DNA from 3 places in the Paenibacillus konkukensis genome. Region 3 is predicted to be linked to each of the others. Evidence: riboswitches for the same ligand, from Rfam matches in the RefSeq annotation. Region 3 holds a riboswitch; each other region holds the start of a gene.
The links. A riboswitch is a leader RNA that binds a small molecule or an ion and turns the genes downstream of it on or off. The one in region 3 is predicted to bind cyclic di-GMP.
Positions count from the first base shown of each region.

Region 1: it holds a riboswitch for cyclic di-GMP, as region 3 does, so the genes downstream of both, SK3146_RS10630 (transglutaminase-like domain-containing protein) here and SK3146_RS10105 (hypothetical protein) in region 3, are expected to answer to the same signal.
Region 2: it holds a riboswitch for cyclic di-GMP, as region 3 does, so the genes downstream of both, SK3146_RS18530 (PilZ domain-containing protein) here and SK3146_RS10105 (hypothetical protein) in region 3, are expected to answer to the same signal.

Region 1 covers NZ_CP027059.1:2,473,382-2,477,623, reverse strand. The annotation lists gene SK3146_RS10640 (SpaA isopeptide-forming pilin-related protein) at 1-1,609, shown strand, start outside; gene SK3146_RS10635 (class D sortase) at 1,663-2,379, shown strand; cyclic di-GMP riboswitch class I at 2,445-2,536, shown strand; gene SK3146_RS10630 (transglutaminase-like domain-containing protein) at 2,551-3,354, shown strand; partial or broken gene sdaAA (L-serine ammonia-lyase, iron-sulfur-dependent, subunit alpha) at 3,494-4,242, opposite strand, start outside.
Region 2 covers NZ_CP027059.1:4,304,626-4,308,867, reverse strand. The annotation lists gene tadA (tRNA adenosine(34) deaminase TadA) at 1-280, opposite strand, end outside; gene SK3146_RS18535 (thiol-disulfide oxidoreductase DCC family protein) at 502-882, opposite strand; cyclic di-GMP riboswitch class I at 1,267-1,354, shown strand; gene SK3146_RS18530 (PilZ domain-containing protein) at 1,507-1,971, shown strand; gene ychF (redox-regulated ATPase YchF) at 2,222-3,322, shown strand; gene prfA (peptide chain release factor 1) at 3,365-4,242, shown strand, end outside.
Region 3 covers NZ_CP027059.1:2,357,466-2,361,707, forward strand. The annotation lists gene SK3146_RS10095 (LysR family transcriptional regulator) at 1-477, shown strand, start outside; gene SK3146_RS10100 (DUF2935 domain-containing protein) at 921-1,733, opposite strand; gene SK3146_RS10105 (hypothetical protein) at 1,939-2,238, opposite strand; cyclic di-GMP riboswitch class I at 2,343-2,433, opposite strand; gene SK3146_RS10110 (esterase-like activity of phytase family protein) at 2,859-4,242, opposite strand, start outside.

The DNA of each region.
Region 1 (4,242 bases), 120 kb from region 3:
CGGAGCTGCCCCTGCGGTTAAACTCGCCGGAGCTACATTCGAACTATACCGCAAAACCGGCTCGGAACAGCTGCTGGTCGGCACGTTGACAACCGGAACGAACGGAGAGGCGGTATTCAAGAAATTGCTGGCTGGGGATTATGTGCTGAAGGAAACGGCGGCCCCGGCGGGATATGCGCTCGACTCTCGGGAATATCCGGTGAAAATTCAAACCGCGGACGGCTATCAGCTGACAATCGCCAACGATAAGATCGTTAAGCCTAACCCGCCTGACACAGACGGCAAGCTGACGGTGAAAAAAGTAGATTCGGAGCAAAGCGGCCTGCTGCTCGCCGGAGCGACCTTCGAGCTGTACGCGAAGACGGGGACAGGTTTAACCCCGGCCGGCGTGAAAACGACGGACGCAAGCGGGATCATCGTCTTCGATAAGCTGGCGCCAGGGGAATACGTAGTGAAAGAAACGGCGGCCCCGGCAGGATATGTGCTTGATTCCAAGGAGCATCCGGTGACGGTTCAAACCGCCGCCGACGTTCAGCTAACCGTTACGAACGATAAGGACGTTACGCCTAATCCGCCGACGAATCCTGCTTCGGACGGCTGGATCGCAGTGAAAAAAGTAGATTCGGAGCAACCCGATCTGCTGCTCGGCGGAGCGACCTTCGAGCTGTATGCGAAGACGGAGAGCGGCTTAGCCTCGATGGGCGCGAAAACGACGGATGCGAGCGGCACGATCGTCTTCGATAAGCTGGCAGCAGGGGAATATGTAGTGAAGGAAACGACGGCCCCGGCAGGATATGTGCTTGATGCCAAGGAATATCCGGTGACGCTTCAAACGTCGGGCAGCGTGCAATTCACCGTCATGAATAACAAGGACGTTACGTCTAATCCGCCGACAACGCCGGTTGCGGAAAGCTCAATCACGGTGAAAAAGACGGATTCGGTGCGAAGCGATCTGCTGCTGAGCGGAGCGGTCTTCGAGCTGTACGCTAAGACAGGGACAGGTTTAACCCCGGTCGGCGCAAAAACGACGGATGCAAACGGCATGATCGTCTTCGATAAGCTGACTGCAGGGGAATACGTAGTGAAGGAAACGGCGGCTCCGGCAGGATATGTGCTTGATGCCAAGGAGTACCCGGTGACGCTTCAAACGTCGGATAACTATTCGCTGACGGTAACGAACTTGAGAATCCGCAAATCGTCGTCCTCGTCTTCGTCGTCATCGCCAACACCGTCGACGCCAACGCCGACGCCAGCGGAGGAAAATCCGGCCAATCCCAATCCGTCGCAGCCGGGCAGCACGATTGACGGCGATGTAAAAGTGCCTTTGGGCGGTCCGTCGGTGACCGGGCAGCCGGATAGCGGGGAAGAGACGGTCCAACCGGACAATCCGGCAAACTCGGACAAGCCGGACAATTCGGACGGCAGCGATACGAACGGCACGATCGAGGTCAATCAGAAAGTGCCTTTAGGCAATCCGCCGGAGGATGGGAAACCGAAAGAAACGCTTCCGAAAACAGGCGAAGCAAGTCCCGTTTTCATTGAAATTGCAGGCCTTATCCTAATCCTTGTCGGATTGGTGCTGCGGCGCAAGCTGACTAAGAACATCTAGCGAGCAACGCCTATTGCGTAATAAACCGCAGGCTTTCCGGAAAGGAGGCTCGGATGATCAAAAAAATGCTGCCCACGCTGTGCATCTGCCTCGGAATAATCGTTTTTTTGTACCCGACGGTGAGCGATCGTTACGAGACTTACCGGCAGCAGCAGCTTTTGAAGCAGTGGACGGAAACGATGAAGCAGATCGATCAGGCGGACGATATGGCCAGTACGAAGCCTATGGCGGCCCCAGTTCCGATATCCGCGGTTATCGCTCCGGCTCCGGCGACCACAGACGGAACGCCGGCGGACGAAACGGAAGCGAGCCGTCAGCCGCAATCTTCGGAGAACGAGCCGGAGGCTCTGCAGGACGCGCTGCTTAAGGAGCAGGTCGAAGGAATTTTGATCATCGACAAGATCGATCTGAAGCTGCCGATAATAACGGATGCGACTCCCGGCCACCTGAAGCTTTCCGCAGCCAGCATTGCAGGCACGGGAAAGGCGGGAGCCGTAGGGAACTATGCCATCGCCGGCCATAGAAACCTGACGTACGGGAAAAATTTCAACAGGCTGGACGAATTGGATAAGGGAGATGTAATCGAGGTCGATACGGGCAAGCAGAAGTACAGATATCAAGTTCAAGAGAAGCTGTACGTGCTCCCGGAGGATGTCTGGGTACTGAAGGGCAACGGCAAAGATAAAGAAATTTCGCTGCTCACCTGTCATCCTATGGAAAACCCGACGCATCGTCTTGTGGTTAAGGGAACATTAATAGAGAAGCAGTGAAGCCTATTCATTACTGCGCAACTATGCTATAATTTTACTATATTAAATATTTTTTCGGTGCTTTCAACCGATAAAGGCAAATCCAGCGAAAGCTGGAGACGCAAAGCTAAAGGGCCTTCCTTAGCGATATTCGCTAAGTTGGCAGCCAGTTACCGAAAGGAGAGCTTTTTTATGTTCAAAAAGATGCTGGCGATGCTGTTCATCGCCGTTGTGCTGATGGCATTGCCAACGGGAGCTTACGCCGCCGCCGAACCTTATGTCATTGACCGGAGCTCTCTGGACAAAGGGATCATAACGATTCACTATACCGGCAATACCGATACGAAAGCCATCGTTAGAATAACGAAAGGCGACGATACATCCGACTACAATCTGGCGAACGGAGCCCGTTACCCGCTGCAATGGGGCAACGGGGTGTATAACGTTCTGATCGCCCAGTTCATAAGCGATAATAAATATAGAGTCGTCGGGCAAGAACGCATTGAGCTTAAGATGACCGACGCAAACGAAGTGTTTTTACAGCCGATTCAGCTCGTTGACTGGAATGGAAAGACGAGGGCTGTCGCCGAGACGGCGAAGCTGACCGAAGACGCCGTGACGGATAAGGAGAAAGCGGAGGCGATCTATTCTTATATTACGCATACCATCCGGTATGATAATGAGAAAGCCCGTTCCGTTACAACCGCTTATCTCCCCGACCTGGACACCGTATACGATACGGCGGAAGGTATTTGCTACGACTATGCCGCGCTGTTTGCGGCGATGGCCAGAAGCCAGCATATTCCGACCCGGTTGGTTATGGGATATGCCGCCGATGCTCCCGATGTATATCACGCCTGGAATCAAATTTATTTGCAGGACAGCGGGCAATGGGTCACGATAGACACGACGTATGATGCGGCCCGCGTGCAAAAGGGACAAGCCCCCGAGATGATCAAAGATTCGGCGGATTATACCATCGCCCAAATCTATTAAATGAATCTATGAAAACCTATATATTGGATTACATAAGCCGCAGTTTCGCGAATAAACAAAAGAAGCAGATCGTTCCTTGAGCGAGGGAGCGGTCTGCTTATTTTTGTTGTATTGCGGGAGGAGCCGGAAGAGGCTTCGCCTATTTGCCCTTCAGCTCACTCATGATTCGGCGGCCGGTAGGCGTCTGCGCCAAACCGCCGCCGGCGGTTTCGCGGTGCTTCTCCGGCATGGCCGAGCCGACCTCGAGCATGACTTGGATCACCTCGTCGGACGGGATGACGCTGCGGACTCCGGCCAGCGCCATGTCGGCGGCGGCGAGCGCCGTCACCGCACCGAAGCCGTTGCGTACGATGCAGGGAATTTCGACGAGCCCGCCGACGGGATCGCAGATGAGCCCAAGCGAGTTTTTGAGCGCGAGGCCTACGGCGTGCACCGCTTGCGCGGGCGTGCCGCCGCGCAGCTCGGTCAGCGCACCCGCTGCCATGCCGATGGCCGAGCCGACCTCGGCTTGGCAGCCGCCTTCCGCTCCCGATACGAACGAGTTATTGGCGATTACATATCCGATGGCGCCCGCGGCGAACAAGCCCTAGGTCATATGCTCGTCGCTCCAGCCGAAGCGCTGCTGGCAGCTGACGAAGACGCCGGGGATGATGCCGCAGGAGCCGGCCGTCGGCGTGGCGATGATGCGGCCCATCGAGGCGTTCACCTCCGAGACGGCGAGCGCGTATGCCATCGCCAGGCTGGCATCGGCGTCGAGAGCGGGATCGGACATGCCGCGGTAGGCCATGACCCGCTGGGCGTCAAGCCCTGTCAAGCCGCTGCGGGAGGTCGTGTCCTCGTGCAGCCCGCGCTGAACGGCATCCTTCATCACCGCGTAGTAATCGGCCA
Region 2 (4,242 bases), 1.9 Mb from region 3:
CGTAGATGACCTGCGGAATCCGGGCTTGGACGATCGCCCCGGCGCACATCGGGCAAGGCTCCAGCGTGACATACAGCCGGCAATCGAGCAGCCGCCAGGCTTGCAGATAATTGCTGGCTTCCTTGATCGCGATAAGCTCGGCATGGGAGAGCGGGTCGCGCGACGTTTCGCGCAGATTATGCCCGCGGCCGATGATTCGATCCTGCCAGACGACGACGGCGCCGATAGGCACTTCGAGCAGCGCTTCGGCCTTGCGGGCTTCTTCAATGGCTGCGTTCATAAATGGAATATGTTCTTGCACACAGGCACCTCTTTTCTACGTTTTACTTATCCACAAAGCCCGCCAAACGAACAAATATTCGATTTGTTAACATGCTGTGGATAACATTGTGGATAACTTCAATATTGTTCACATTCCTCTGTAGAAACTGGGGATATCGCCTGCAATTCCCTTGAAATTTGGTAAAGGTCGTCTCTGTGCCAGAGAGAATAAAGGAATATTCAGCCGATAAATTTGCGCCGGATTTCTTCCGTCGGAACGATACAGCTCTGCTCTCGTCCGGCTATAAGGTAACGGTGTTTGGCGACCCAGCGGTATAGGGCGTCGCGAAGCCGGGACGGGATGAAACTGAAGACTCCGAGCAGCGCCCAGCCGCCGCCCAATCGACGGCATATGCGTAGTACGGCGGAAGAGTGCGTGTAGACGTCTTCGCCGTCAAGCAATACGACGGAGTCCATATCCGCTGCGGAAAGCGCCGCTGAAGGCAGCAGAGAACGAGCCGCTTCGGATTGGAGCGGGGCAAAGCGGAAGCGATCGGCCCGGTCGTGCCGGATGAGAAATTTCACCCATCCGCTGCAAAAGCGGCATTCTCCATCGAACAAAACGATAAGGCGACCTTGCGTGAGGCTTTCCGCTGACGGGCGGATTCGGTTCGTATCCATACGATTCACCTTTTCTGTCATATAGCAATAGTTTTGGGAAGACAAACTGGCTTAGAAGCGGTAGCGTTCGCCTTTGTCCTTGGACTTCAACCTATTAGCGGATTGCGGGTTATCGATTTAAGAAATCAGAGGCGGTGCCCGGCAAGAATCGTCTCGTACCCCAAATGCGTTCTGATCTTATTATACCTGTATGTGTAGAATTCGTTAATCCTAATCGCAGGCAGTTGCCTGAATCAAGGCTGCCCTTGTATAATAAAAGGAATAGGTCTATGTTCCTAATGAGCTGTAGATGCATCGCACTAGAAGCAAATACTGATGTAGTCTGTTCGTCCATAGCAAACCTGCCGAAAGGCAGGGACGCAAAGCTACAGGGTCTAAGGTCCGTTGGGACTATGACAGCCTGGCCGCCGAATAAGGAAGGTATTATAAAGAATGCCCGGTGGTTGAAGGCGGTTTTCCGGAGACGGAGGAGGACGGTCTTTATTTGGGCTGCGATCAGGCTCGCGGACAAGCGCAATGGCGCTGCATCAAACCGATATCATGTGAGCGAAAGGGGGATCTGTCATGTCATTAAAGCCGGCAGCAGCCAAAGCGGGCTACGATTACACCGGAGAGAAGTACAAAAGCCCTGCCGGCATTTTGCTGCACAGCCGGACGGCGGTGGACGAGAACGGTCTTATCCACGCCGTGATCGGAACGGGAAGGCAGCAGCGGCGGGAGCTTGATCCTAAGTTGGCCATCCATCTGATGAATATTAGCGTCAGCGGCATCGGTTTTACCGTGCGGGAAGAGCTGGGGCTTGGAAATGCCGGGCAGATCGAAGTGGAACTGGAGCTTGGATTCGATTTGATCGGAAAGGCGGAGATCGTAAGGCAGGAGATGCTGGGGGAACGCCATTATTACGGCGCCCAATTTATCGACCTAAGCGGGGATAAATCGACTTCTTTGCGGGCGTACATCCTGCGAAAGCAAGTGGAAGCCTACTTCAGCCGCAAGCATGAGAACGCGGAGAAAAGATTGTTTAAATAAATGCTTCAGTCGTATGAAAAGCAGCCGATCCGCCGCCCGAGCGGGTCGGCTGTTTGTTGCATAGGAAAATGCGGACGGAATCAGCCTCGAAGCATCATGTCGCTTTTTCGGAGGAGGGGGTTCGTCTTCTGTTCGTCGCTTGCCAAATAAAATATGGAAAAGCGGCACAAAGGTGACAGAGACCCCATTTTTGCGATATAATAAATATTTAGGGATATTGAATAACGTTAACTAAGGAGTTGTCCTATACATGGCTTTAAAAGCGGGGATTGTGGGCCTGCCGAACGTTGGCAAATCCACTTTGTTTAATGCGATTACGCAAGCGGGCGCAGAGTCGGCGAATTACCCTTTTTGTACGATAGATCCGAATGTCGGTGTGGTAGAGGTTCCCGATGAGCGTCTTGTCAAGCTTACCGAGATCGTCGTTCCCAAGAATGTTGTGCCTACGGCGTTTGAATTCGTAGACATTGCGGGCTTGGTCAAAGGCGCAAGCCGCGGAGAAGGATTGGGCAACAAGTTTCTGGCCCATATCCGTGAAGTGGATGCGATCGTTCATGTGGTCAGATGCTTTCAGGATGAAAATATTACCCATGTCTCCGGGACGGTAAACCCGATCAGCGATATTGAAACGATCAATCTGGAGCTGATTCTGGCCGATGTGGAGTCGGTGGAGAAGCGCATTGACCGTTCCCGCAAAAACATGAAGGGCGGCGACAAAAAATACGCGGCCGAGGTGGAATGTCTGGAGCGGATCAAAGAGGCGCTGTACAACGACAAACCGGCGCGCAGCGTGGAGCTGAGCGACGAGGAGAAGCTGCTGATCCGCGATCTGCACTTGCTGACGATGAAGCCGATGCTGTATGCGGCCAATGTGAGCGAGGAGGAAGTGGCCGCGGCGGACGATAATCCGTTCGTGCAGCAGGTGCGCGAGTACGCAGCCAAGGAAGGCGCGGAAGTCGTGCCAATTAGCGCCAAGGTGGAATCGGAAATCGCCGAGCTGGAGGGCGAAGACAAGGCGATGTTCCTTGAGGAGCTCGGTCTTCAGGAATCGGGCTTGAACCGTCTGATCAAGGCCGCTTACAAGCTGCTCGGTTTGTATACGTATTTTACGGCCGGCGTGCAAGAAGTGCGCGCATGGACGATTCGCAGAGGAACCAAAGCGCCGCAAGCGGCCGGCGTCATTCACACCGACTTCGAGCGCGGGTTTATCCGTGCGGAGGTCGTCAGCTACGACGAGCTGGTGGCTGCCGGATCGATGAATGCGGCCAAGGAGAAGGGGCAGCTTCGGCTGGAAGGAAAAGAATACGTGGTGCAGGACGGAGATGTTATGCACTTCCGTTTTAACGTCTAAACTATATAATAACGGATATACAGGCATAAGGGGTGAATCAACATGTTGGACAGACTGCAATCGCTGGCGGACCGGTACGAGAAATTAAGCGAGCTGTTATGCGATCCGGACGTAACTAGCGATACGAAGAAGCTGCGGGAGTATTCCAAAGAGCAGTCCGATTTGCAGGAAGCTTATGAAGCTTACACGGAATATAAAAGCGTCGTTGAGCAGTATGATGCTGCGCGGGTCATGCAAAACGAGAAGCTGGACGATGAAATGCGCGAGCTTGTCAAAATGGAGCTGGAAGAGTTGACCCAGCGCAAGGAGGAGCTTGAGGAGCGCATTAAAATTTTGATGCTTCCCAAAGACCCTAACGACGATAAGAACGTCATTGTGGAGATTCGCGGCGCGGCGGGCGGAGACGAGGCGGCGTTGTTCGCATCGGACTTGTACCGGATGTACACGAAATACGCGGATATGCAGGGCTGGCGTACCGAGATTATGGATGTCAGCATGAACGATCTGGGCGGATTTAAAGAAATTATTTTTATGGTGAACGGCAAAGGGGCTTACAGCAAGCTGAAATTCGAGAGCGGCGCTCACCGGGTGCAGCGCATTCCGACGACCGAGTCGGGCGGACGCATTCATACGTCGACCTCAACGGTGGCTGTGCTGCCGGAGATGGAGGATATCGATATTGAAATTAACGATAACGATATTCGCGTCGATACGTTCTGCTCCAGCGGCGCCGGCGGACAGTCCGTCAATACGACGAAATCGGCCGTTCGCGTAACCCACGTTCCTACCGGAATCGTGGCGACATGCCAGGACGGGAAATCGCAGAACTCGAATAAAGAAAAGGCGCTGCAGGTGCTGCGCGCCCGGATTTTCGACAAGCTCCAGCAGGAAGAGATGTCCAAGTACGCCGGCGAGCGGAA
Region 3 (4,242 bases):
CTGCTTAAGGAAGGCGCCATCGATTTCGGCATCGTCAATCTTCCCGTCGACGACGCGCAGCTCAGCATCCGCCGGTGGAAGCCGCTCCACGATATTTTTGTCGCCGGGGCCAGATACAGCCATTTGCAGGGGCAAACGATGACCCCGGCGGAGCTGGCGGCCTACCCGATCATCTTGCTGGAGAGAGACAGCAGCATGCGCAAATATGCGGACCGCTATTTTCAGGCTCATCAGGTTCGCATTACCCCGGAATTCGAGCTGGGCAGTCTCGATCTGCTTATCCAATTCGCCAAGACCGGGCTCGGCATCTCCTGCGTCACCGGGCAGTTCGCCGCCGAGGAGCTGGCTTCCGGAGAGCTGTTCGAGCTGCGGTTGGAGCCGGCTATACCGCCTCGTCATATCGGCATCGTCACTTTGAAGGACGTTCCGCTGTCTTTCGCGGCGCAGACGATGCTGGAGCTGTGCCTTCAGTCCTAGCAGCGGCTCCAACTGTTTGCCGTTGCCCCTCCTCTCGCGTCGGCATCTGCGCTAATCCGCCCTCATGCGCTTGGGCCACGGCGCCCGTTAGCAGGAATCGCTTCATGCTGCGCCCTGCCGCTTTGCCCGCACTGGGACAGAGCGCAGCATGAACAAATCCCCCAAAAGTGACGTGAAGCTCTGAAGCTTATTCCGTCCGCATCCAGCCTAAGCTGGATCGGTGTCTAACCCTTCCTCTGGGATCGTTCTATGGGTAGACTTTACTTTCGGGGGAGACCCCGGATTTCCACAGGATATTGCTGCGCATCATTTCCTAAACAAAAAAAGCGTCCCCTGCCGCATCCCATATGCAGCAAAGCACGCTTATTCGTTTGTAATCAGCCGCAGTCCCCGCAAATATCCGGCGGCGGTTGACGGCGCAGCTGCGTCAGAGCTGACAAGCTCTAGCCTTCCACCCTGGGCTTCGCCGGATCGCAATTCGGCGGGCGGGTATTAGAGAGGCTCGCCAGCTTAATCAGATAGTAGCATTCTTCCCGCGCCATATGGTCGGGCATCAAGGGGCTGAGCGTTCCCAGCACTTCCTTCGAGAGCGCCAGCTCCTCCAGCTCCCTCAGAAACTCCCGGAACAGCGCCATCTCCAGCTCCACTTCCTTCTGGAAGCGCGCCAGGGCCGGGAACTGCTTCAGCCTGGTCCGCATGTATCCCGCAACTTCGATCGCCTTCAAATAAAAGTCCGTGAAATGCGTTTCGAACGTGCGGCTCAGCTCGAGCAGACGCCGTTCCGTCATATCCAGGTCGGCCGCTATGGAGCCGGCATGGCCCGCCGCATCGGCAAGCCATACCAAGTGATGATGGATTTCGTCAAACACCGGGGCCGGCTCCCCGATTCTCAGAAAGGCGAGCACCCGGATATATTCCTCCGCCTCGTTAACCATATGATTTATGAACGTAGGCGGAAGCGAAATGACCACGCGGCCGTCAAGCGACCGCTCCAGCAGATGCAGCTTAAAGGCCCGCAGCTCCTGCACCCGCCGGAAAGCCGCCTCGCTCAGCTGAACCCACGAAGCTCCGTTCAGCGGACGTCGCGAATCGTTAAGCAACGCGTCGAACGTGCGGATGAAACAAACGGCCCGGCCGATCTCTTCTTCTTCAGAAGGAGCGAGCGCATCTCTGATAAAGCGGGCGTGATCGCCGCAAACCTGCAGCCAGAACGGATGCTCGAATGAAGCGGACGATACGTAAGCAGATGGTTCCACGGAGCTTTCCTCCTTCAGGCGGCTTCGCTCCTTCCGAGCCCGCCTTCGCAGCAATGGTGGCAACGCTGGGCGAATGCCCAGGTCGTTCTTGATAAGCATAGTATGCTTACGCCTCCCGCTTGGTGTCACGTACGGGCAAAAAAAACGCTCCGCAGCCCATCCCTCATTGTCGCCGCACCCGGCTCCCGGCTCGATTGCCCGCCGCTTAAGCCAGTCTTCTCGTTTCCAATCTACAGCTCAAATAATCGTACAGGCTCAAGAACAAATCATTGACAAAGCCGCAGCGAAACGAGAACTTCACTTCGCCGTACCAGTAAAAGCTCAGCAAATGGCTGTTTTTCCCCATGACCATCTCCACGTCCCAACATGGGTAACGCAGGTCGAACACTTCCTGATTCATAAACATTTTCGGGCCTTCGCTCGATAAATAAACGCCGATCATCTTCCCTTCGATAACCGTAAAAAAACCTTCCTTCGTCATAAACTCCCGCTCTTCGTTAGACATCGTCTTTCAACCCTCCGCATTACTTGAATGACGTATCCCACAAACATCGAAAAGACTCCTCTTAGCCTCGGCGGGAGTCCGCTGCATATGCGTATCACCGATCCTTCGGCAGCTGGCTGGCAGAACGGACCGATCCGTTCGATAGCCCCTATAGCTTTGCGTCACAGGCTTTCGCCTGCTTTGCCATTATCGAGTTCGAAATTTGTCAATTCGTGTAACAAAATACGACAACAATAGCATATAAGATACGCATAGCGGAATGCATGTTGCTAATTGACTATTTTTCGCCTGTCTACATGGACTTTAGACTCATTTCTGGCTCGTAATGCCGCGACGATCAAACTATTTTCCCGCAAACGCAACATAGGCTCCGGTCGCAAACGGCGGCTGCCGTCATAATCCGCAAGCAGGATATCTCGCGGACAATGGACCTAGGAGTCTGTCCGATGAACCACGTACTCCTTCGGACAGACTTCTACAGTATGGGAGATAATGTATATCGGACACTGTCTACCAGATGTCCGCGCTCCGTTCGGCGGCAGTTAATATCGTCAAAGACTTGTTCTACGGCAAAAAAAACTCCCTGCCTACTGGCAAGGAGATTTCGGCGATTAGCCGTTTTACTTTAATTCCTCGTTCACCGTGATAACATACATTTGCGTCGGATTCTGATTGACCTGCAGCTGGCCTTGCTCGTCGTAGCCGTCCACGCCGAAATCATTGTCGTTGACAACCGCGATCGTATGTTCGTTGACGACAGCGAGTCCTTCCAGCTTCTCATGCGGATAACCGAGCTTGGCTACATCTACGACCAATTCCTTGCTCACAGGCGCGATGCCCTTCGCCTTCAGCTGCTCGATGCTCAGCGCTTCCACTTGCTCGCTGTCGGCAGTTCCTAACAGATTCGTCGCTTTGGAAAAGTCCGCTTTATAAATTCGCTTCAGCTGCGCTTCGTCGCCGGCGTTTTTATCGCGCTCGTCAACCAGCACCGTATCTTGGCTCAGCGCCGACAGGTCGCTGATGACAATATCTTTTTGCTTCACATTCCGGAACATCGAGGCGTCCTCGGCAATATACAAGTATTCTCCGACGACCGTTTTGCTGCTTAAATCCATTTTGAGAATACGCAGGTTGCGCGATTTTTCCCCGGTTTTCTGATCGGGAACGGCCATCGGGCTTTGAATCGAGGTGTACAAATACCGGCCGTCCGGAGAAATCGTCACGCCCTCGAAGCCGCGGTTGGCGATGCGGTTGTTGTACGCCGCAGGCAAAATATCATAAATATCCGTCTGCGCTCCGGCAGCCAGCAGCTTGTCCTTGGCTCCTTGCGGCACATAACGGCCCAAGATCGTTCCGTCTCGCTTCACCTGCAAAATCGAAGGGCGGTATTCGTCGGACAGCCAGAATGTGTCGTCGCTCGGGCTGTAGGCAATGCCTTCAAGGTCCAAGCCGTCCGGGTCATAGCCCAGCTTCTTCGTTCCCGTACCGTCGTAAGGCACCTCGTCGCCTTCTTGTAAATTCGGCATGCCTGTGACATCGGATGTACCGGTATATACGTCCTTCCTGCCGTCGGGCAAATGCAGCTTGATCGTCTCCAGCACCTCGATCGTGCCGTTGGCCGCCTTGATCTTGTACATTCTCGGAACGTACGTGTCGTCCGGGAAGGTGCGAAGCTTGTCCTTGCCGAATTCGCCGTTCGGCCCGCGGTCTGCCATCGTGTAGAAGACGTCCTCCGGATCGCTGGGCATATGCAGCAATCCTGAGAATCCCCCTTCCTTGATGCTTCCTGTCAGCTCGGGCGGATTTTTCCATTCATGTACTGCGGCAACCTTCGGCTGGTCTTTCAGACGGATCGATTGAGTCCATTCGTTCCATTCCACCTGCTTGCCGAGCGCCTCGCCGATCGCGCGCAGCGGCACATACGTGCTGCCGTCGATCACGACAGGCTCCTTATCCATCGAAACGGCTTGTCCGTTCGAAAACACATTGAATTTCACGGCTTGC